One region of the Pseudoalteromonas sp. APC 3355 genome, then DNA from elsewhere that is predicted to be linked to it. Evidence: predicted binding sites of a transcription regulator. Region 1 holds the regulator's gene; each other region holds the start of a gene.

Region 1 (8,222 bases):
GGAGTAATAATTTAGCCATTACCTTTCCTCACTCAGTGTTGGCCAAGTTAAGTCCATATTACGCTGGGTAAATTGCTCAGGCATATTTAAAGGAATGAGAGATTCACGAGAGCTTGAAAAATTAGCTGGCTCTGCTTTTGCAGCAGCCGTTCTAATTGGACAACTGCCATTTTCAACATGAAACAATGCGGTGGCTAAAACGGCCTCGTCACTGTCGCCTAACTGATGATCAAAGTCGTCCTCAATTTCACAACCTTGAACATCAGCATCAAATTGTGGAGTAGGGGTTGGTGTAAAACCCGCAGCGTATTCGCCAAATCCTTTGCTATTTACGCCACTAAATTGAATAGTGTAATAGGTTGTTGCGCAGTTATGAGTTGGGGTAAAGCCATAGGGCTTACCGCAGGTTGTGTCGCCAATTAAAATAACTTCTGCGTCTATACCTTTTAAACCATTAATAAAAGCTTCTGATGCCGAACAGGTGCCTGATGTGCTTAATACATAAACCTTTGATAGGTTTAAATCAGGTAGGTTTTCACCTGTGCTAAAAAAAGTAGAGTAATCTATTTCTTCATCAATAAATGGAAAAGGTGAATCAACGGGTTGTTTATCGTTTTGTTGAGTTTGATAATAAAAGCGGTTGTTAACGTTGGCATTACCGGCAACCATATAAGCCAATTGTGCTGACAGTGCTAATAAACCACCACCGTTATATCTAAAGTCGATTACAAGCTCATCAATACCATCGGTTTTAAACTTATTTACTGCATCAATAAGCCCTTCTTGGGCAATGCTTATATGGCTATTAAATTGCATGTAACCCACGCTTGAACCATTTGCGGTTGTAATCGTTTTAACATTTTGAACTGGTGTTTGTTCAATATTGCCAGCGGTTACATTAAATGTTTTTTCGGCACCATCGTTACTGCGTACAACAATAGTATGTGAGTCGCCGTTAGTAGGACTAAATAAACCTTCGTTAAGCGTATCTACACCCGACTGTGTATTGGTATTAATGCTAACACCGTCAACTGAAAGTACAGTATCACCACGTTGAAAGCCTATTTGGCTTGCAGGTGAATCATCTTCAAGATAAGCGACGCGTAAAATACGGTCGGCTGTATCGCCAATAAACGCCCAATTTATACCGTAACCAGAAGTAACGCCCGATTGCGCTTCTTGGAAGTAATCTTCAGTAGGTTCTGAAAAATGAAAGTTATCTTTTTTTGCACCTGAGTCGGTAAGCTGCTCTGTTTTTAATTGGGCAAAATAATCGGCTACTGTGGCAAAGCTTTCAGGATCGTTATCGGCAATCTCATCATACCAAAGGTAGGTTTCGTCGCTCCAAGAGCGAAGCCAGAGTTTTTCGTAAAGGGCAGAACCGGCTTGATCTGGGTAAGGCTCGTTGTTATTAAAGGGATCATTACCCGTACGCGGGGTTTCGCAAAAGTTTTTTAAATCGTTAGAGGGTTCAAATACACCCGCAGTCCATGTTGGACTGCTACTAACAGGTGTTGTAACTACAGGGGCTGAGTCGATACCGCTACCGCCGCCGCCACAACCGGTCAAAGCAAAGCCCGCAAATGCAGTGAAAATGGCAAGCGAGGTTTTATTTTTTTTAAACATAGGTAAGGGCTTTTTTTTGTAAATAAGTTGTTTAAAATATTACAACACTCGCTCGTTTATTCAACATTTATAACTTTGATTTATGTAAATGAGTGTTAAAGCTTAGAGCTTGCTCGCACTACTTGTATCTGCGAATGCTTGCTTTTTCCACGCATTAAATAACTTTTGCTGTTTATCAGAGATTTTTAAACCGTATGTTTTCTGCATGTAAGCGTAAGTGTCGGCTATACGTTTACGTGCATAGACAGGCGGTTCAACTACACGTTGCTTAAAGTTTACTTTTACTTCGCAGCGACCATACTGTGTGGCGTTTTCGCTAAGCATGCCAAAACGATAATTAGAGCGATCGGCATTAATTTCGCCAATAGCTGGCGCTAAGTTATTTATATCAGCTTCCATTTTTCTAAATTTAGCACTTACTTTACGGCAGTTTTTACGTCCGCCATCTTGCCAACATTGTAGCTGATGACCAAATTCCCACGCCGGAACAATATGTTCCCACTCAATGCGTAGTGCTCGCACATTTACTTTGCCTGAGCGGGTAAGTGTATTTCGAGGAATGTAACCACAGTTAGAAGGATCAGGAATGAGTTTTTTGCCTTCTTTTTTAATATCACAGCCGCAGTAAATGCTTTTGGCGTTGTCAGGTAGGGTTTTAATTAAATGTCTTTTAGCCGTTGAAAAACGGGTAAATTGTTCGGCTGATACCGAAACGCACACACAACAAGCCAATAAGGCCAGAATAAATCGAGTCATATCCATCACAAATGTGAACTACAGGAATAGGCAGTTTAAAGCCTTGAAGATAAAAGATAAAGTTAACTTAAGGCCTACGCTTATATTAATAAAAAGTGCCTGATTAATTTTTTACTCAAAGTTATTTTCACTATTCATTTATTTCTTACTATTTATCGTATTTTAACCACACAAGGTTACCCGTTAAGGAGTATGCTTAAAGCTTACTCAATATGAGGATTTGGATTGCAAATGAAATTTGTTGATTATTATGCAGTGCTTGGAATATCGCCTGATGCAGATGATAAAGCGGTTAAAGTAGCTTATAAAAAGTTAGCCAGAAAATATCACCCAGATGTAAGCAAAGAGCCTCAAGCAGAAGATAAGTTTAAAGAAATAGCAGAAGCTTACGAAGTCATCCATAACAAAGAAGAACGCACTAAATACGACGAGTTACGTCGTCACCAACAAAATCGTGCTCGTCAACAGCAAGGCCATTATGGTGGTAACAATGCCTCTTCGCAAAGTAATTATCAGCAAAGCGATCCTCAAACCGACCAAGAGTTTTCTGACTTTATTAATTCAATGTTTGGCGGAGCTGGTGGATTCGATCGTTCCGGGCAGAGCAGAAGTAACGCCGCTCGCGCGCAAAAAGGACAAGATGTGGAAATAGAGTTCCCAATTTTTCTTGAAGAGACTTTAGTTGATACCGTGAAGCCTGTTGAGTTTATGTTACCGCAGCGAGACAGCAGTGGCCGTGTCACTGAAATTAAAAAATCACTTAAAGTGAAAATTCCTGCAGGCTCAGTAAATGGCGAACGAATTCGACTAAAAGGGCAAGGCGGATTAGGGTCAGCGAATGGGCAAAATGGCGACTTGTATTTACAAATTAGTTTAGTGCCTCACCCATTATTTGATGTTGAGGGTCATAACCTAAATATAGTTGTCCCTCTTGCACCATGGGAAGCGGCTCTTGGTACAAAGCTAAATTTACCTACGTTGACAGGAAAAATCCAATTAACTATTCCTTCTAATAGTCAGTCTGGTCAACGCTTGCGTATTAAAGGTAAGGGATTAATGAGTAAAAAAGCTAAAGGTGATTTATTTGCTGTGCTTAAAATTGTTAATCCAACATCTGTTGATGATACCAGTAAAAAACTTTGGGAAGAATTAGCCGAAAAAGCTCACTTTAATCCCCGTAATAACTGGAGCAAGCCATAATGCAAATTATCGTGACACAAAAGGACGATTTACTTACTAGCAAAGAGCTATGTTTGAGTAGTGATATTAGCGAAGCAATTTTATATGAGCTAGTTGAGCATAATATTGCGGTTCCAATTGAGGGGGAGCATGTTACACAGTGGCAATTTACGGTATCTGCAGTGACCTTAGTTAAAAAAGCGGCCCGTATCCAACATGACTTTTCGTTAGATTGGTCGGCAATAGCTTTAGTTTTACAATTACTGGATGAGCGTGATGAGTTGATTTTCGAAAACGAAATGTTAAAGCGACATTTGAGTCGATTTAAGCACTTGGAATAAAATAAGCACTAGGCTTATTTACTCTTTGATAAGTGGGCGCTAGCTCTCAAAAACCAATATGACTACTTTGATTTATTCTTATTTTTAATTCGGATAAATCGTTTTAGTCGTATATTTTGTATAAGTAGTAATATTCCACTTAAACAAAAAAGTACACTGGTTGCTGAAAAGCTAATAAGCAGTGGATTATTAAAATTCTCTCGCTCATCGTAATCCATAATATGTAACATCCAAAAAAAGTCGAATATTCGCCATAGCGTGCTGCGAACGGTGACAACTTTGCCGTTATTTTCTGACAAGTACAGTGTTGTGTTAAAAGTGTCGTCAAATTGGACCTGCCAAACATTGGTTTTATATCCGACTTCCCGCGTACCTTGCTTTAGTAGTACAACGCTTGTTACTTGAGCGTCAATAAGTAAGTGTGCTTTAGCATTTGCGGTAATTTGTATTTTAGTTGGCGGTTCAAATGGTCGGCCTGTTATGCCATTGAAGCTTTGCTGCTCGTTATTACTAAAGAAAGTAATAAGTGGTGTAGTTAAGAAGTTCTCAAAAATTATTTGTGTTGGATTAACCACCTGAGAGGCAATATCGTCAAGGGAGGCAACATAATCAGCCTGCGTAAATGGGTTATTAAGAGTACGTGTTGCAAGATGCTCCCCATGAACTTTATCAAGAGGGATTGCACTCATAATTAAACCACCTAGTAACCATGCTAAAATTTGTAGTGCTAATAAATAACCTAACCATTTATGTAACTTGCGAGCATGTTTAAATATTTTTTTATTCATGTTTTAGTCTTATTATTTTTAGAGGCTAGTTTATTACATTAATGGGATAAGTTACTGCGACATTTTGTCGCAGTTTGTACTATAGCTTACTGTAATCATTTAAAAATAAAAAAGATTACACTTAAATCCCTAACATGACTTATCTGTTTAATTGAGCTGGATGTTTGATATCCAGCTAGCTTTAAATGCTAAAAAATACTTAAAAGCTGCGAAATATCCATATAAAGTGGTTAATAGAGCATAGTTGATTTGGTATAACGGTAAAACTGCGTTAAAGTTTGCAATGAAATTATTAGAGGATAAATACGAAACGATGTCGGAAATTCAATTTTTAAATGTAGATCTTGAGCTTGAATCAAAGCAAGATATTAGTTTGCTAGTGGCGGACTTGAAAAAAGTCGCGACGATTTTACATTATGACAAAGACGAATACCGTCAACTAGCGCGTATTGAAGCTACAGGTGAGGTGAGCACACCTGATAAAGCCATAAACCATATATGTGAGCTTATTGAATCGTGTTCGCGTAACGCGCTAAAGCAATGGTTAAGCTGTTCACGTAGAACGTTTGATATTGGTTTTGAATCAGGGACTTCTCCTAAGTGCTTTAATCAAGCCTTAGATGCAGATACATTATTGCGTATATCTGCGATTGGTGCGGGTATGGAAATTACCATTTACCCAATCGAAAAGTAACTATCTTCGCTCTACGACTGCTGCGGTCATTTTTGATACGCAGCACAGCTCATTGCGGCTATTTGTAATTTTTATTTCCCACACTGAACTACGTTTGCCAATATGAAATGCTCTAGCCGTGGCTGTTAAAGTGCCGTTGCGAGATGCTTTTAAATGACTTGCGCTAATCTCCTGCCCTACACAGTAAAATTTAGTAAAATCGACAACAAAGTTAGCGGCATAGCTGGCAACTGTTTCGGCAAGTACAACGTTAGCACCGCCGTGAACCATGCCCATTGGGTTATGATGTTCAGGAATTGCCGGCATTGTGGCAACCAAATAATCATCGCCAATTTCTGTGACTTCTATCCCCATAGTTTTCATTAATGTTCCTTGGCCATTAATGCCTTGCTCTAACTGCTTGCACAGCTCTAAGGTGATGGGCTGGTACCAAATACTCATAATGTCTCCTTTGCATTTTTAATCATTTATAAACTTAGCTTTAGTTATATCCTTGAAATGTACACAAGTGAAATTACTTTAGCTATTTTAAGGCTTAATTTAAATTTGCGATTTTTATTTAACTGTATATACTCACAGTTAAATGTACTGTATGGAAAACCAGTTGTATGCGACCATTAACGAACCGCCAAGCTCAAATACTCGAACTAATTAAAGTTTTTATTAAAGACACTGGTATGCCCCCTACACGTGCTGAAATAGCGCAAACATTAGGTTTTAAAAGTGCCAATGCTGCTGAAGAACATTTAAAAGCACTTGCTAAAAAAGGCGCAATTAAAATGAAACCAGGTGCAAGCCGTGGTATCCAATTAATTGAAGAAGAAGAGCCAGAACAATTAGGTTTACCGCTTATAGGGCGTGTTGCTGCTGGTTCACCTATTTTGGCGCAAGAGCACGTTGAAAGTCACTGCAAAATCGATCCATTAATGTTTAAACCGGCTGCAGATTTTTTACTACGCGTTAACGGTATGAGCATGAAAGATATTGGTATTATGGATGGTGATTTACTTGCTGTACATCGTACTCAAACCGCTGAAAATGGACAAGTTGTTGTTGCTCGCCTAGACGAAGACGTAACTGTAAAACGTCTTGAGAAAGCGGGTCGTAAAGTATTACTTCATGCTGAAAACGACGATTTTGACTCTATTGAAGTAGATCTTGAGAATGAGTCTTTTAATATTGAAGGCTTAGCCGTTGGCGTTATAAGAAACGCTGATTGGATGTGACTTGAAAAATAGCTTTTAAACAAGCAGTTTTATAAATGCGTACTAATTAGTACGCATTTTTGTTTTAAAATTTGTACTAAAAATAGGGCGTAAACAGCCCACTGACTATTTAAGCTGTAAACTTTTTTGCACTTATATTTTCCCCCTCCGAATGCGTTAAACCCCTTTGTTTTGCTCATATTTTGAACTTCCTGTCGCCCAGTTGATTACCGATTTTTTATTAATTATTCAATATCACCTGATTGTTTTTTATACTAAAACTTGCTTGTTGTTCGTTTTTTAGCTAATTGTTAATGTGCTGAGCTAATAATAACTCACAGCTTTTTAGTTTTGAGAACACACAATATACACAAACCCGTTGTTGGCGCAGCAAAACCAATCAATATTAAATGAGATTGACTAAAAAAATAAAAATAACGAATTGGCGTTTAAGCCGTATGCCTCTTCGCTTTGCATTCGCAATAGCATCAAAGGAGCCGTCACATGGGTAAACTGACCTCTACCTTGTGGCTTATATTATGTGTTTTTTCGCACCCAGTTTTGGCTAACAGCCAATACAATATGCGCAAAGGCGTAACCGATATAAGCAATAATGTATATCAGCTGCACATGACCATATTTATAATATGTTGTGTGATTGGGGTGATAGTGTTCGCAATTATGTTCTGGGCACTTATTCATCACCGTAAATCTAAAGGGGCTGTACCTGCCCAATTTCACGAAAGCACTAAAGTAGAAATACTTTGGACTGCAATTCCGTTTGTTATTTTAATTGCTATGGCAGTACCAGCCACTAAAACCCTAATTGCAATGGAAGATGCCAGCAAAGCTGATCTCACTATTAAAATTACGGGTTCGCAATGGAAATGGCATTATGAATATATGGGCGAAGATGTAGAGTTCTACTCTATTTTATCTACCCCGCAAGATGAAATCGCGAATCTTGCAGATAAAAATCCTAACTACTTACTTGAGGTTGATAAGCCTCTTGTACTGCCAATAAATCAAAAAGTACGATTTTTAATGACTTCTGACGATGTTATTCACTCTTGGTGGGTACCTGATTTTGCAGTTAAAAAAGATGCGAACCCCGGCTTTATAAACGAAACATGGACGAACATAAACGAAGAAGGTACTTACCGAGGACAATGTGCTGAGTTGTGTGGTAAAGACCATGGCTTTATGCCCGTTGTGGTGGTCGCTAAATCTGAAGCTGATTTTAAAACATGGCTTGCAGATGCAAAGCAGGCTAAACAAAAAGCAGCATTAGCAGATGCCGCATTACTTGATAAAACCCTCCCAAAAGAAGAATTAATGACTTTAGGCGAACAAGTATATATGGCTAATTGTGCTGCATGTCATCAACCTACTGGCATGGGGTTACCGGGCGTATTTCCTGCACTTAAAGGCAGCCCGATAGTGCTTGGCGATATAAAAGATCACATTGATGTAGTTATCCATGGACGACCCGGTACGGCAATGCAAGCTTTTGCCAAGCAGTTATCTATAAAGCAATTAGCTGCGGTTATTACTTATAAACGTAATGCGTGGGGTAATGATACGGGTGATGTTATTCAACCGAGTCAAATACAGACAGCACTTGATGCCAAAG
Region 2 (8,222 bases), on a different contig from region 1:
CTCTATTTTAGACCTAGTAAGTAATGCGTGGGCTGGCTTTGGTGCTGCGTTTGGACCACTTGTATTGTTTAGCCTTTATTGGAAACGCATGAACTTTGCTGGTGCGTTAGCTGGTATGTTAGTAGGCGCATTTACTGTGCTAATTTGGATATATGGACCATTTACTATCAATGGTGAAAGCTTAAGTAGCTTTATGTAGGAAATAGTACCGGGCTTTATTTTAGCGAGTATTGCAATTGTTGTTGTTAGCTTAGTAACAAAAGAGCCTGAGCAAAACATCACTGCTTTATTTGATGAAGTAGAAAAAGAGCTTTAATTAGCAATTACTATTTATTTTAAAATGAGTAGTAATTAATACCAATCCGCAATAATACTTAATCATTTTGCGGGGCTAAACGTGTTGCTACCGGCGTTAAAAAATTCTCATTTAGAACAACTAAATATCGAATTTTTGCCTAGCTATCAACACGTTTTTCCACCCTCAAAGAGATCACTTAATTAAGCGAATTGGTATAATAAAAAAGGGAGCAACTTAGTTGCTCCCTTTTTTATTTAGTTTGTCCCGTCCGAGGAGGGAACATTCTATGAATTAACTTACTTTTTTATCGTTGTTATCTTCAATTGATGCAACGTTATCTGACTTTTTACTTTTTGCTGGCGCTTTGGTAACAGCTGGATCTTTGCCACCTTTTAATATGGTCATAAAATCATCTTTGCTTTTCGCTATTTCTAAAGCAAGTGATTCAATTTGTTGCTCACTAAGCGGTACGTCTACCTTTTCTAGCATCAGCTCAAGTGATTCTGCTATATCGAGCATCTTGTCATAAGCATCCGCTTCTTTTTTGGTAGTAAACGTCATACGCTCGACTCCGTTTCGTTCTACAACATATTTAACAACAACAGCCATGATTTCTCCTGCAAAATTGCTTGGCACCGTGGTTTTTAAAAAACCATTAGATTACTGTTTTTATGTACAGTAATGGTTTGTAAGTAAATTTGCAAGCGCGAAGTATTAATTTTTAGGTGTCTTAAATTTGACAAAAAACGGTAACTTTACTTTAGTTAAGCAATCACTTTGTTGTACCAGCTGCATTTTCAGGATTTCGGATCATAGTGATAATGCGTTTAGGTACACTTTAAGTGATGAACTTTACAGTTCCTTATTTATTGATTTCCTGAGCAATACTCAAAATTAAGAAAAGAAGAATAAGGGCAAGTTTAATGAAAACGTTAAAAAATTTACTCATCATAAGTTTATTATGTTTACTACCCGCGACTACCGCGTATGCACAATTATCAGAAGTAACTAAGCAAATGCCTCAAGCTGAGACAATTAGTATAAATAATGCTGATGCAGAGATGCTTGCTAAGTTACCTGGTATAGGTAAGAAAAAAGCGCAGGCAATTGTGGATTATCGTGAAGAAAATGGCGAATTTAAAAGCGTTAGTGATTTATCGCAAGTTAAAGGGATTGGCAAAAAACTTTTAGCTAAATTAGAGGGGAAACTTACACTTTAATATTTCTAAATAGTAATCAGGGTGCTAGGCGCCCTGATTAAATTGTTTTAGTGCATCGCTTAAGTGCTTTTTAGCAAAGTTAATCTCAATAGGTGTAGTTAATAGTGGATAGCACAATCCGCCAAGTATCAAAAATGGTATTAATATCCAACCTTTAAATACAGTGAATATTAAAAATAGTGGGCTAAGTAATAGCAGTTTTATAATACGCAATAGAACTTTATCAGTTGGCGATAGCTGACTTAATGCAAGCGCAATTACGTCTTGACGCTGGCGTACTTTTAAATGCTTAAGCTGGTCTAATTGGCTTGAAAAAAATGTAAACATATCAAATCGACTTTTTAATTGATAAACGGGCAATAATTATAATAAATAGCGTTAGTGAGAAAATCCCAAATATCACTTCCATCCAAGCAGGCATGCTCATGCCAACAAACTGCCAATCTATATTTCCACAATCCCCGGTAGCTTGAAAAAAGCTAGGTATCCATTCATGTAGTGGCATAAATGATGGGAAATTTGGTTCAAACTCGCAGCTAAATGCAAAAGGGTCTGTGGTGGTCTGCATATCAATATGTTCGCGAGCAATTAAGTATCCCCAAACACTCGATATTCCCCAAATAACATACGCTATCATACGCACAGTTTTACTTTGTGGTTTACTTGAGCCTACAATCCCTGCGCCTAATAACCCCAATACTGCAGTGCGTTGATATATACACATTATGCAAGGCGCTAACCCCATTTTGTATTGAAAGAAAAGAGCGGTAACTTCAAGTAAAAAAACGATAGCTGTAAATAAAAGCCACGGGGTTCGTTGGGTAGGTAATTGTGCAAGCCAGTTCATAAAAATTCCGCGTTTTAATAGGACGTTAGATTATGACGTAGGATAAAGTATGCAGCAACAAAAAGGAAAAAAAAGCTACCGAAGTCGCTTTTTATAAGATGAAATTAATGACTACTCAATTCAGCCTTAGCAAAGGTTAAATGACGTTCTATTATTTTCCCATCGATACATAAGCTCAGTTATATTGCTTACTTATACTAAGGTGATGCATCATCTAAAGAATTTTTTATGGTTGTACTTTTTTGTACTTTTCTTATGGCAAGTGCGGGATAAGTTAATTAAGCTCAGGCGCTGCGTAAATAAAAATATCTCCATAATAACAATGTACCTACAATGAATATTACTCTAGATATTCATGCATTGTAGCTAAATTAGAGAAACCCAAATTTAATTATTTATTAATTTTAAATTTCTACCCATTTGCTTTTGATCATACATACATCACATAAGAATCTCACACACTGAAAAAGACCATTTTATAGCTTTTAATTAGCCATGTGAGAATCTCACACCACGCATAACGTGATATTTTTTTTATATTTACACGTATAAGTTGAGATTTTTTAGACGATATAGCGGTGACCTAATATGCGTTCAGTTATTAATTATGAACCAAGCCCATGTTAGTTTCATATTTCGCAAACTTAACATCCTATAGGGATGTTCGAGGACCCTTATGCAAAGAGGTTTCATTAAAGACGATTTTTTTGATTAAGAGTAATTGAAATTACTGAGTAGCAGTATTATACATTTCTGAATTTATTAGTGGTATGTTAGTAGCATATGGAGTTTTAAATACCAAAATGGTACCAACCATTTTTAAAGGGATATTACATGGAATTCATTTTTATAATCGCAGTTGTTATATTGATAATTTGGTTAATTACCAGTCCACGCTCAAATTCAAATAAAAAAAAGCCTAAAGTACTAGATAATCCGAGGCAAAGTATAAAAGAAACTCCTGATACGCCTGCCTCTAAGGTTTCTTTGTCTAGACCTTCGAGTGACGTGACTAGCTCGATAAATCCCATTAAAACTAATAAAGCATCAGTTAGCGTTGAGTTACAGGAACAAATGAATGAATTAAAAACTGCAAAGCAGACTGATCCAAAACCTCGCATCACTGTTGTTAATACACCTACCTCAATTATAGAAAGTGCTGATAGTGCGACACATTCTGAGGACGATTTAGCTACATTTAATATTTTTGAGAGTGCAAATCCTCTAAATAAGAGCATTAAAGGCACACGCAAAGCCCAATGGCTTGATAAGAATAAAGAAACTATTATACAAAAGCGTAAGCTAATGGGGTTGATATACATAGGTGAGCAAATGGAGTCTATGAGAAGTTATGACCCTGACCCTGCGCTAATAAACTCCATTTTACCTGCATCAACACCTTTAGGGCATCAGCTGGGTTATTACACTGACGATTCGCTTGGTTACTGGCCAAGTTATAGCAGGCTTTCTAGGCAATGTAGAGGTGCCTATCTCGACTGGTTAGCAACCGACAGAAGCGCAGCTAATACCCCAATAGGATTCGTATTTTTGTACTTTTATGGATTTGAAAGATTTGTTGTTGTGAACAACAAAGACAATAAAGTTGCAGATGAACAATTCGAGGATATTTTTAATGAAGTACTTCGTTTACACAAGGTGTTTGCTTCAAATCGCTCTTTTGCTGGTTACTCAGCAAACTTTTTAGAATTTATGTATTTACTAAAACCTGAATTTTTTAAAAGTAAAAAACACATATTACCTAAGACACGTCATTCACTACTTTTTAAATTACGTCTTTCAGAGCAAATCGTTGCCACAGAAAAAGTGGATGATGAGTTGGCACTTGAATGGATCAAAAATACAGACCAATACAATTTAAAAACCGCAGCTAGGCGCTGCGATTTAGAGTTTGATTCACTTTTTAAACTTTACTACAAGCAAAAATTCCCTGAGGGAATGCAAGTTAAGCCCAATAAAACTAAATTAAACGCTGAGTACTTCTCTGCCAGCGGTAGTCTTCCTAGCGTTAAAATTTTATTAGATAGTTTACCAGACCCGAGCATATTAAAAGCCCCTATTAAAAAGCTAATACCTATTGCTGATAAAGTCGCTGAGGAACTAGCTAGTTATAGCCGTTACTTAGGTAAAGCAGGCACTAGTAGAGATGACTTAGCTGCACTGATGTTACTGCCTCGCGCTATTGCTAGTAGTCAACCATCACCATTAATTGAAAAGTTTAAGAGGTGGGCTCAGGCTATTATTTTAGAAAATGGTGGGGTAACAAATGTATCTGAATTTTGGTTGCAAACAGACTTACCAGTACCAAAAGCGATAAATAAAAAGGAAAGTGACCTCATTTATAACTTAGCGAGCCTTGCTGATATAGGTATTGCGCCTGACTTACGTTACCACCATGCAAAACCTAGATTAGATGGCAAACTTGTCTTATTTACTCCAGGGCATGGGGAAGAGTTTGTCCCTAGTCATGTATTTAACCAAGTGGGTGTCGCACTTCGCTTAGGTGCGATGGTTGCAAACATAGATGGGGTTGTAGATGAGTCAGAAAGTTCTGAGCTAGAAAAGCTAATTACTCATGATGAAAAATTAACAGATACAGAAAAGCGATCTTTAAAGGCTTATCTTACATGGCGATTAGTTACACCATCAGATAATACGGGTTTAAAAAATAGACTTAATAATTTAGGTGAAACAGAAATAGAATTTGTGAAGCGGTTTATTCTGTCTATTGCGCTCGCTGATGGCAACGTCGATAACAAAGAAGTAAAACAAATCGAGAAGCTCTACACGAATTTAGGGTTGAATAAAGAGTCTGTCACGAGTGATATTCATCAGCTTACTACAAGTAGTCATCAGCTTGCCCCAAAAAGTCAAAATTCATCAGAGTTTAGCTTAGATGAAACAATCTTAGCCCTTCATGAAAGCCAAACAACAGAAGCTAAAAATATGCTGGAAAAGATCTTTACCTCAGATGAAGATGAAAGCGATTATATTGAAGTCTCAGAGCTGACAAACGAAGTTGAAGGATTAGATCAGGCTCATAGCCAGTTGTTTGAAAAGCTATGTGCTAAAGCGCAATGGGGTCGCGAAGAGGTAGCTCAAATGTGTAGTGAGCTAAAATTAATGGTCGATGGTGCTATAGAAACCATTAATGACTGGTCATTTGATTTAGTGGATGCACCAGTAATTGATGATGACGGTGATATATACATTGATGAAGAAATAGTCGAAGAGATAAGGGAGTTATAACAATGGCAGCAAAAAAAATTAGATCAAAAGAGCGCGATGCAATTATACAGTCTCTTAAATCGGGTGTTACCCCAAAAGTCGGCATACAGCATATACAAGTAGGTCGTGGTAATGAGCTTAAAGCGCTCATTAAAGATATCGACAGAGTGACAGAGGGCGGCTCTGCTTTTCGGTTAATTATTGGCGAATACGGCTCAGGTAAAACATTCTTTTTAAGTGTAGTAAGAGCGATAGCATTAGAGCGCAAGTTAGTTACTGTTAATGCAGATCTATCTCCTGACCGTCGTATTCATGCATCATCAGGACAAGCCAGAAACTTATATTCTGAGTTAATGAGAAATATGTCTACTCGTAATAAACCTGACGGCAATGCATTGACCAGTGTGGTTGAAAAATTTATTACCGAAGCACGTAAAGAAGCAGATAATACAAGCAAAGAAATAACTACAGTGATCCACGAAAAGCTTGCATCACTCTCAGAACTCGTAGGTGGCTACGACTTTGCAAAAGTTATAGAAGCATACTGGACTGGCCATGAAACAGATAACGAGCAACTTAAGAACAACGCTGTAAAATGGTTAAGAGCAGAATATGCAACAAAAACAGATGCTCGCAAAGATCTTGGTATAAGAAGTATTATCTCAGATGTGTCGTTTTATGACTCTCTAAAGCTTATGAGTTTATTTGTAAGGCAAGCTGGCTACGAAGGGTTATTAGTTAACCTCGATGAAATGGTAAATTTATACAAACTCAATAGCACCCAAGCACGATTATCAAATTACGAGCAAATTCTAAGAATACTCAACGATTGCTTACAAGGATCGGCTGAGTACTTAGGGTTTTTACTCGGTGGTACACCCGAGTTTTTACTTGATCCAAGAAAAGGGTTATATAGCTATGAGGCGCTGCAATCTCGTTTAGCTGGCAATACGTTTGCAAAGCAAGCTGGTGTTATTGATTACTCATCTCCAGCATTGCATTTGGCAAGTTTAACGCCAGAAGAGTTATTTATATTACTTAAAAACCTTAGACATGTTTTTGCATCAGGCGATGAATCGTTATATTTAGTCCCTGACGAGTCCCTCAAAGCATTTTTAATCCATTGCAGTAAAACAATTGGAGACGCTTACTTCAGAACGCCAAGAAATACGATCAAAGCGTTTTTAGATATGCTTGCCGTGATTGATCAAAATCCAAACATTTCGTGGGGCAGCTTAATAGAAAATGTTGATATAGCAGAGGAAAAACCTTCCGATCTAGAATTAGATATTGAATCTGAAGACGATGAACTAGCTGATTTTAAGTTATGATCGACGCGCACGAAAAGCTCGATTTTCGTATTCAGCAGTGGATTTTTAAACAAGGCTGGGATCGGCTCAGAGAGATACAATGTTTAGCAATTGAGCCTATCCTATCAGGCAATACTGATGTGCTTATTAGTGCCTCTACTGCCGCAGGTAAAACCGAAGCATTTTTTTTACCTGCAATAAGTAGTATCGCAGATGAAGTAAGTGGTGTAAGCATTTTATATATCAGTCCACTAAAGGCGTTAATAAACGATCAAGACCGAAGGCTAGAAAGCTTGTCAGATTTGTTAAACATACAAGTTACACCTTGGCATGGTGATAGTCCTCAAAGTCGGAAAAATAAGCTGAAACGAAATCCATCAGGCATTATGTTAATAACGCCAGAGTCCCTAGAGTCATTATTAATAAGAGACAGTGGCTGGGTAAAGTCTGCTTTTCAGAATTTAAAGCATATAGTTATAGACGAATTTCACGCATTTATTGGCACAGAGCGAGGCCATCACTTGTTGAGCTTACTGCACCGCTTAGAACACCTTGTAGGCCGTGTAAACTCACCAATACCCAGAACGGCTTTAAGTGCGACTTTAGGTAACTTAGAAAGTGTCCCAGCATCTTTAAGACCTAATAAATCACTGTCTTGTAAAATAATAAAGCAAACGCAGTCTTCATCATCGTTAAAAATGCAAGTGAAGGGATATATTGAGAGCGCTGTTGTGGCAGATGAGACGGTTACTGCGGAGCAAGCCGTATGTAACGATTTATATGGTCTTTGCCGTGGTGGAAACCACCTAGTGTTTGCAAATAGCAGAAGTCGCACCGAAAGTATTGCGACCACTCTTGCAGAGATGTGTGAGAGCAACACTGTGCCTAACGAGTTTTTTCCACATCACGGCTCATTAGCCAAAGAAATGCGAGAATCACTTGAGGCTCGGCTTCAGCAAGATCAAATTCCCACGACAGCAGTGTGTACTATGACTTTGGAGTTAGGCATTGATATAGGCAAGGTTAACTCTGTCGTACAAGTTACTGCGCCGCATTCTATTGCAAGTTTACGGCAGCGCATGGGTCGTTCAGGTAGGCGTGGTGGCGCTAGTATTTTGCGAATGCTAATAACTGAGGCTGACCTTACAGAAAAATCGAGTATTGTAGATAAACTGCGGCTTGAATTGGTTCAATCGTTAGCGATGATACGGTTATTGGTTGCAAGTAAATGGTATGAACCAGCAGACACTTCGCTCTATCACTTTTCAACATTACTTCATCAGGTTTTAGCTCTCATCGCG
Region 3 (8,222 bases), on a different contig from region 1:
TTAAATACTGACTCACCGCTTCTATTTTTTGGCGGCGGCTCACTGCAAGCGTCAAGCTCTCTGGCGGTGCTACAGATATTTGCTTATCAATTGAGTTTTCACGTTTAAAGGCACCATTTTTAGCTGTAGCAAAATAAGTCACACCTTTTGCAGGCCAATGAATAACGCCAAGCACAGGATGATTATTTTCAATCAATGCAATGTTTACTGCAAAGTCGCCACTTTCTAAAATAAATTCGCCTGTACCATCCATCGGATCGAGCAACCAATAACGCTGCCAGTCCTGTCTGTCGGCGAGTGCAGGTATAGGTGTTTCTTCCGACATAATTGGGATATCGGGTGCAAGTGCTTTTAATCCAGCAACCAGTACGTCATTTGCTGCTAAATCAGCTTTGGTAACAGGCGTATTATCTGATTTCTCTTGTTGGCCAATATCGCCTTTTTTATAAATGGCCATAATTGCATCGCCAGCACGCTCAGCTAATTCAATGCACGGTTCGATTAATTTATTCATCGGCAGCTCCAGACGCTAAATACTTATCTAATAATAGCAAAGCTGCAACACTGCGTGCTTCGGTAAAATCTTCTTGGTCTAATAATGACTGCCACTGAGTTAATGGCCACTTAACAACAACTAGCGGCTCTGGTTCGTCGCCAATAAGGGTTTGTGGGTATAATTGCTTAGCAAATAAAATATGCATAGTGGCATTAAAGTAACTCGGCGCCATTGTTACTGTTCTTAATGGTTTAAAATACTCAGCACCAAAGCCAATTTCTTCTTTAAGTTCTCTGTTAGCAGCTTGCTCTGGAGTTTCGCCCGGATCAATTAAGCCTTTAGGAAAACCTAACTGGTAATTGTTTGTGCCGGCACAGTATTCACGTACAAGTAGTAACTCATTATCTGCACTTAACGGAACAATCATCACTGCTCCCCGGCCACCGCCGCGAATTCGCTCATACTGGCGCTCTTCGTTATTAGAAAACTTTAACTCTAAAGACTCCACAGTAAACAGGCGACTTTTAGCAACAACATTGTTACTGAGGATTTGTGGTGGTGTTGGGTGCTTTTTCTGTGTCATTGGCGTTAATTTGCTATCATGGCAGTTAGTTCAATAATAAACCTTATAAGTTGAAATTCCTATGTTAAATTGGTCAAAAATCGATACCGTTTTGCTCGACATGGATGGAACATTACTCGATTTACATTACGACAGTCATTTTTGGCTTAACGTTATCCCTGCGCAACACGCATTAGCTAGAGGCATTAGCCTAGATGCAGCTAAAGCAGATATTTTAAAACGCTATCAAGCTGTGAGCGGTCAAATACAGTGGTATTGTTTAGATTATTGGGAGCAGCAATTAAGCTTGCCTATAATGGATCTTAAACGAGAGTCTCAGCATTTAATTAAAATGCGCGAAGACGTACCTCATTTTTTAACCGAGCTTAAAAAAGCAGGCAAAGAGTTAATTTTACTTACCAACGCCCACCCTGAGAGTGTCATGCTGAAATTTGAGCATACAGCGATTGATAACTACCTAGATGGTGTAGTGTCTACTCATGAATATGGAGTAAGTAAAGAGCAGCAAAGTTTGTGGCACCAAGTACAAAAAGACTTAGGGTTTAATAAGCAGCGCACTTTGTTTGTAGATGACAGTGTGCCGGTATTAAATGCCGCACGAGAATACGGCATCGAGCACTTACTTGCAGTTGCTAACCCTGATAGCCAACAACCACATAACGAAATAGCCGATTACCTGAGTGTTACCGACTATCGTAAGATTATTTAACTCAGTTTACATGGGCTAGATTTTTGGGTAACGCGCTTCAAGGCCTTGATACACTAACTTTGCAAAATCAGCATGTTCTGTATCAAGGCTTTTAACTACTTCAACTAAATGCTCGTTATCTTCTTGCCCGTTCCACTCTTTAATATAGCTACCGTCTTTGTAGCCATGATCTTGGCGGAAAAAGTTTAACGTGTTTTTACCTACGTAGCCGCGATATAAATCATCAATATCCATACCCATTTGCGCCATACAGCCGGCAAAGGCAGCGGCATTAAACGTTTTATCTGCAACAGCGCAAGCCGCTAATATTTCTAGCGTTTGTTTAAAGTCATCCGCTTGTTGAGCATTACTAAGCTCAGTTTCAAGTTGCTTTGCTAAGTCTTCGTAGCTAGTTTTTCCGTCAATTCTAAGCGATAGACCAAAATGAAAAATATCAACCAACTCTAAAATAACTTGTTCAGTATCTGGTGTTTGTTTTTTCCACCATTTCCAACCATGATGATCCAGCATTTCAGCGCACTCAACCCAAATAGCGCGGTACCATTCGAACCCTTGAGTAAACCATTGCTCATGTACTTTAGTGTTCATGGCGTTTTGCATTTCTAGCATAACTACTAGCTTGTTTAAATTGGCAGACATATTCATTCCTGTCGTTTTTGATTAGTGTAATAGTACAGATAAAGGAAGCTTAACGCATCAGCACTATCTTAATATGTAGTTTACTTTGAGCCGCTAAATTCAGCCCATGAATCAATTAAATCAATGAAATCTTCAAAGCCACAACCACTACTTAAACCATTTTCTTCAAGCGCTAAATCGTCATCTTGATACGCTATTAGGTCTTCACTGTCTTGATGCAGCGCATGGGCTTCAAATAGTGCTTCGTCTTTGGTTAATATTAAATCTATTTCTTGGCCTTTTAGCGTTAGCGGCTCATAGCTTGAACTCACCGATGCAATAAGCGCTTGCACCATAGCTACTTTGTCTTTGCCTATTTCTTCGTTTAGCCAGCGACCAATAATAGCGTGTTCACTGCTTATTTTAATACGTAGCCCACTAATAGGGTCGCGAATAAATTGATATTCCATAGGGTTTGCCTGTAAATCTTTAATTGCGTAATTATATACGTAAACGCCCGCAAACCACAGGACATATAAAGTAAAATAGCGCCACAAGGGCGCTATTTTACTCAACTTTAAAGCCGTTAACTCCGCGATCTATAACGCGCTGCGTCAATAATCGACCATAAGTAAATAATAGGCACAAGTACAAAGCCTACAAGCACATAAATTAGTGCGTAACTTATTATAATAGCGAGTGCAAAAAATATAGCCGCTAAAATACGCCCTTGCACTAACTGCCCTAAACCAGGAAAAAATATATTACATAATGCTGCGATTACGTTACCGCCAGAACCTTGATCTGCCATACTAACCTCTGTATTTATTTGATTTTATAATTATTTACTTACACACTCTATGCCAATTTATTAAAGCTTACAAATCAAATAGTTAAATTAGTCTAGATTTAGAGAGTTAGTAAAAATTGCTAACTTTAGGTCAAATTAGCAATTTTTATTGTGCGTTTACACTTTTTTGTTTGTTTAAAAAAATAGCAAGTTACTCGTTTTTAAGGCTATTTTATAAATAGCTGTTTATAAAAACAGTATTTTATTTAGCCTAACAAAAACACCTGTTATACTGCCCACAATATTGATTAAAAAGGCGTAACGATGGACGTTTCACAATTACTCGATGGCTTAAATGACAAACAACGCGATGCCGTTGCAGCCCCACTACAAAACATGCTGGTATTAGCAGGTGCTGGGTCTGGTAAAACACGAGTGTTAGTTCATCGTATTGCGTGGCTTATGCAAGTTGAGCAAGCATCTGCTTACAGTATTTTTGCCGTAACCTTTACTAATAAAGCGGCTAAAGAAATGCGCAGCCGCGTTGAAGAAACACTAAAAGCCCCTGTAGGTGGTATGTGGATTGGTACGTTCCATGGTTTGTCGCATCGTATTTTACGTGCTCATCACCGTGAAGCTAACTTACCAGAAGCCTTTCAAATTTTAGACTCTGACGATCAACTTCGGATGATCAAGCGCTTATTAAAATCGATGAATATCGATGATAAAAAATGGCCTGCTAAACAATTTGGCTGGTACATTAGCGCCAAAAAAGATGAAGCACTTCGCCCTAAAGATATTCAAGCATACGATATTAACGAGCAAATGATGCTGCGTGTTTACGCCGCCTACCAAGAAGCCTGTGACAGAGCTGGCTTAGTTGATTTTGCCGAAATATTACTACGCAGCTACGAAGTGTTAAAAAATAACCCTACGTTACTACGTCATTACCAGCAACGCTTTGCACATATGCTCGTAGACGAGTTCCAAGATACAAATACCATTCAATATGCATGGTTAAAGTTACTTGCAGGCGATACAAGCAGTATCATGATTGTAGGCGACGATGACCAAAGTATTTACGGTTGGCGCGGTGCTAAAATCGAAAATATTAAACGATTTTTAACTGACTTTAGCGCAGAAACCATTCGTCTTGAACAAAACTACCGTTCAACAGCAACTATTTTGAAAGCGTCTAATGCATTAATTCAAAATAACTCAGAGCGTATGGGTAAAAGCTTATGGACCGACGGTAACGATGGCGAGCCAATTTCTATTTATGCAGCATTTAATGAATTAGACGAAGCACGCTTTGTAAGTAGCAAACTACGAAGCTGGTTAAATGCAGGTAATGCCCTACAAGATGCCGCAATTTTATACCGTAGTAACGCGCAATCTCGTGTACTCGAGGAGGCCATGCTACAAGAAGGCTTAAAATACCGTATTTATGGTGGTATGCGATTCTTCGAACGACAAGAAATTAAAGATGCGTTGTCGTACTTACGCCTAGTAGGTAATCGTCAAGACGATGCCGCGTTTGAGCGTGTAATTAATACGCCAGCACGCGGTATTGGCGATAAAACATTGAGCTATATACGCGATTGTGCACGAGCAGAATCGTTACCGCTTTGGTATGCCGCAAAAGCAATTGTAGAACAACAGCATTTATCTGGTCGTGCTTCTGGTGCAGTAAGTAAGTTTGTAGAACTCGTTGAACAAATAGAAGATAAAATTAGCGACCTAACTTTGCATGAGCAAGCTAAGTACACAATTCAAACCTCAGGCTTGATGGCAATGTACCAAGCAGAAAAAGGTGAAAAAGGCCGTGCTCGCGTAGAAAACTTAGAAGAGCTAATTAGCGCTTGTGATCAGTATGAGCTGCCTGAAGACGAAGAGTACAGCTCACCTTTACAAGGCTTTTTAGCCCATACGTCACTTGAGTCAGGTGAAGGACAGGCAGAAGAACACGAAGACGCCGTACAAATGATGACGCTTCACTCAGCTAAAGGCTTAGAGTTTCCGCTAGTGTTTATGGTAGGCGTAGAAGAAGGCATGTTCCCTTCTCAGCAAAGTAACGAAGAGTCTGGTCGTTTGGAAGAAGAGCGCCGCCTTTGTTATGTAGGCATGACACGAGCAATGGATAAGTTATATATTAGCCATGCTGAGAGTCGCCGCTTATACGGGCAAGAAAAATACCATAGCCCATCACGCTTTTTACGCGAAATACCTGAGGACTGCGTTGAAGAAATTCGTATTAAAACACAGGTTTCTCGTCCACCTGCCGCCGGGCGTTTTAGCGCATCAGTTAGCCATGCAGCATTTGAAGACAGTGGCTTTAACTTAGGGCAACGAGTTTTGCATGCTAAGTTTGGTGTTGGTACCGTACTTAATTACGAAGGCAGTGGCGCGCAATCTCGCGTACAAGTTAACTTTGACGACCTTGGTAGCAAATGGTTAGTAACGGCTTATGCACGATTACAAGCGGTATAAAGCACACCTAATTGAGTTAGAGCAACAATTAGCTGGCGCGTATAATCGTCAGCTAGTGTTGATCACGGGCAGCCCAGCTTGGTGTTATGAAATACTTAACTCATTAATAGATGAAAACAATACACTTGTTGTATCCAAGCAGTGCGCGATTAAAAATTCGTACTGGCCTACTCGCACACACCAAATTTTAGGGCAAGAATTTGCTCATGCTGTTTACGATGGTTTTAGTGGTTTGCACCCTGATAAACTTGCAGCACTTGCCGGCACCGTTAAAGCAGGCGGTATACTGTTTTTATTACTGCCTGAACTGGATGATTTAGCCTCTTGGCAAGATCCAGCATTGAGTACAGTGCAATCACACGGTCAGAGCATTAACTACAGCATATTTAATCAGCGTTTCGCGACTATTATTAAACCGTTGCCCGCTTTTCACTTTAGTGAAAAAAATGGCTGTATTAGTAATAACGCTAGCTATGTAATGCATAATAAAATTGATTATGAGCCACAGCAAAACTGTATTGAGCAAATAGTAAAAGTAGCTAACGGCCGTGCCAACAGGCCTTTACTCATTAATGCCGATAGAGGTAGAGGTAAGTCGGCAGCACTTGGCTTAGCAGCCGCAAAATTAGCTGATAAAAAAGTAATTATTTGCAGCACTCAGTTTAAAGCGACCCATAGCAGCTTTAAACATTTAGCCCAAGAGTTAAGCCTTCAATACAACGCTGAACATAAACAGCTCGCCAACTTGCACTACGTTGCACCTGACGCGTTATTAAACACACTACCTGAGTGCGATTTACTACTCGTTGATGAAGCTGCAGCAATCCCTGTTCCGTTATTACTACAAATGCTAGCTCATTACCCTCGTATAGTATTTGCAAGCACTCTGGTTGGGTATGAGGGCAATGGTAGGGGTTATACTATTCGCTTTAGTAACTATATTAAAGCGCACTATAAAGCCTCTAAAGTTGTAACGCTTGATGAGCCACTGCGTTTTGCTAAACACGATCCCCTCGAGAAGCACATTCGCACCTTGCTTGCACTCGATGCACAATATAAAGAATTAGGTAGTGATCAATTAGAGCAGCCAATTCATAGCGAAGTAACTCAGCAATCTCTTGTAAACAATGAATCTTTACTGCAGCAAGTTATTGCCCTACTTGCACTGGCTCACTATCAAAGTAGTGTCAACGACTTACGCCAACTGCTAGACGCACCATCGCAAAGACTATTTATTAGCAAAATTAATAATCAATTAGTTGGCGTATGCTTAATCGCCATAGAAGGTGGTTTGAGTGAAGAACTTGCCCTACAGGTTATAAGTGGAGAGCGCCGTCCGCAAGGACATTTAATGGCGCAAGCACTCTCACAACTTAGCTTTAATAATGACTGTTTAACACAACTGAGCGCTCGCGTTGTACGAATAGCGATTGATCCGAGTTCCCACAATATAGGACTTGGTAAAAAGTTACTTAATTATTGCGAATCGCAGGTAAAAAGCCAATGTAGTTGGCTTGGTGCAAGCTTTGGCGCAACAGCGCAGTTACTTAATTTTTGGCAAAACCTAGGGTTTGATACTGTAAAATTAGGTTATCAACGCGATAAAAGCACCGCTGAACATTCGGCGCTTGTGGTTAAATGCTTAAGCGACAAAAGCACAATTCTTCAACCCCTAAAAAAGCAGTTTAAAAACGATTTTTTTTATGGGCTTTTAACACACTTTAAAACACTAGATTGGCAACTCGTGAATATCCTAATTGAAGGATTTAGCGACGAGTTAATAAGCCTAGAGACTCACGAGCGATTAGCGCTGCTCACTAAAAGTAACTTCACTCAATTTAGTATCTCTGCAACTCTTTGGCAGTTACTGAGCCAGTCACCTTCTTATATATCTCAATTAACAGAGTCGGATAAACAACTTTTAATAAAGTTAGTGCTGCAAAATGAAAGTAATGAAAAAGTGATTCAACACTTAGGTTTATTAGGAAAAAAACAGCTTGAGAATCAATTTAAACGTGCCATAAAAAACCTCACAAGTACGATCTAATAGCTTTTAGTTGCCCTATCTCTGTTAAATTTTATCCATCTTTAAGCTATTTATTTAATTTGTTCTATCCTTAAAACATTAATAGGTAAATTAAGATAAAGGCATGGAATTAATAAACTTTAAAGTGGGCTGCAAAACAATTTCACTAAAGATACTCGACATTTTATTAACAGAGCGCTTTGACAATAATCTAACAACTTTACCCAACAATAATAAAAGCTTTATTGGTGTTAAAGATTATATGGATATACCAACGCCTGTTTTTGATTTAGGTATTATTTTAAATGATATCTCAACTGAACAAAGTAATGCGCATGTACTAAAGCAACTAAGAATATGGCAAGACAAACTATTAAACTGGTTTAATACCCTTCAAAACAACTTATTAAATAGCTCGACTTCTATTTCAAATAATGATGCCGAACTACAAGATTTTGTTTTATTTTACAAAGAATTCAACACCGACAATGAAGACTTAAAATTAACAAT

Evidence for each region. Region 1 encodes LexA, which represses DNA repair genes until DNA is damaged. Its sites were predicted from a motif close to TACTGTATNNNNATACAGTA; they were not measured.
Region 2: the regulator LexA is predicted to act here: its motif matches at 960-979, upstream of QMA08_RS05300 (YebG family protein).
Region 3: the regulator LexA is predicted to act here: its motif matches at 3,437-3,456, upstream of uvrD (DNA helicase II).

Annotation. Positions count from the first base shown of each region.
Region 1 covers NZ_JASDDB010000018.1:8,532-16,753, forward strand. Annotated here, with positions in the region: gene QMA08_RS18255 (hypothetical protein) at 1-19, opposite strand, end outside; gene QMA08_RS18260 (S41 family peptidase) at 19-1,626, opposite strand; gene QMA08_RS18265 (endonuclease) at 1,729-2,382, opposite strand; gene QMA08_RS18270 (DnaJ C-terminal domain-containing protein) at 2,614-3,582, shown strand; gene QMA08_RS18275 (chaperone modulator CbpM) at 3,582-3,902, shown strand; gene QMA08_RS18280 (hypothetical protein) at 3,965-4,690, opposite strand; gene QMA08_RS18285 (hypothetical protein) at 5,004-5,384, shown strand; gene QMA08_RS18290 (PaaI family thioesterase) at 5,385-5,825, opposite strand; gene lexA (transcriptional repressor LexA) at 5,993-6,610, shown strand; gene coxB (cytochrome c oxidase subunit II) at 7,094-8,222, shown strand, end outside.
Region 2 covers NZ_JASDDB010000002.1:458,381-466,602, forward strand. Annotated here, with positions in the region: partial or broken gene putP (sodium/proline symporter PutP) at 1-316, shown strand, start outside; gene QMA08_RS05300 (YebG family protein) at 590-907, opposite strand; gene QMA08_RS05305 (helix-hairpin-helix domain-containing protein) at 1,222-1,518, shown strand; gene QMA08_RS05310 (DUF6170 family protein) at 1,543-1,845, opposite strand; gene dsbB (disulfide bond formation protein DsbB) at 1,847-2,365, opposite strand; gene QMA08_RS05320 (TerB N-terminal domain-containing protein) at 3,200-5,632, shown strand; gene QMA08_RS05325 (ATP-binding protein) at 5,635-6,942, shown strand; gene QMA08_RS05330 (DEAD/DEAH box helicase) at 6,939-8,222, shown strand, end outside.
Region 3 covers NZ_JASDDB010000026.1:765-8,986, reverse strand. Annotated here, with positions in the region: gene cysQ (3'(2'),5'-bisphosphate nucleotidase CysQ) at 1-514, opposite strand, end outside; gene nudE (ADP compounds hydrolase NudE) at 507-1,079, opposite strand; gene yrfG (GMP/IMP nucleotidase) at 1,141-1,788, shown strand; gene QMA08_RS20230 (dUTP diphosphatase) at 1,804-2,427, opposite strand; gene QMA08_RS20225 (YacL family protein) at 2,508-2,876, opposite strand; gene QMA08_RS20220 (hypothetical protein) at 2,993-3,217, opposite strand; gene uvrD (DNA helicase II) at 3,521-5,686, shown strand; gene QMA08_RS20210 (GNAT family N-acetyltransferase) at 5,664-7,733, shown strand; gene QMA08_RS20205 (chemotaxis protein) at 7,837-8,222, shown strand, end outside.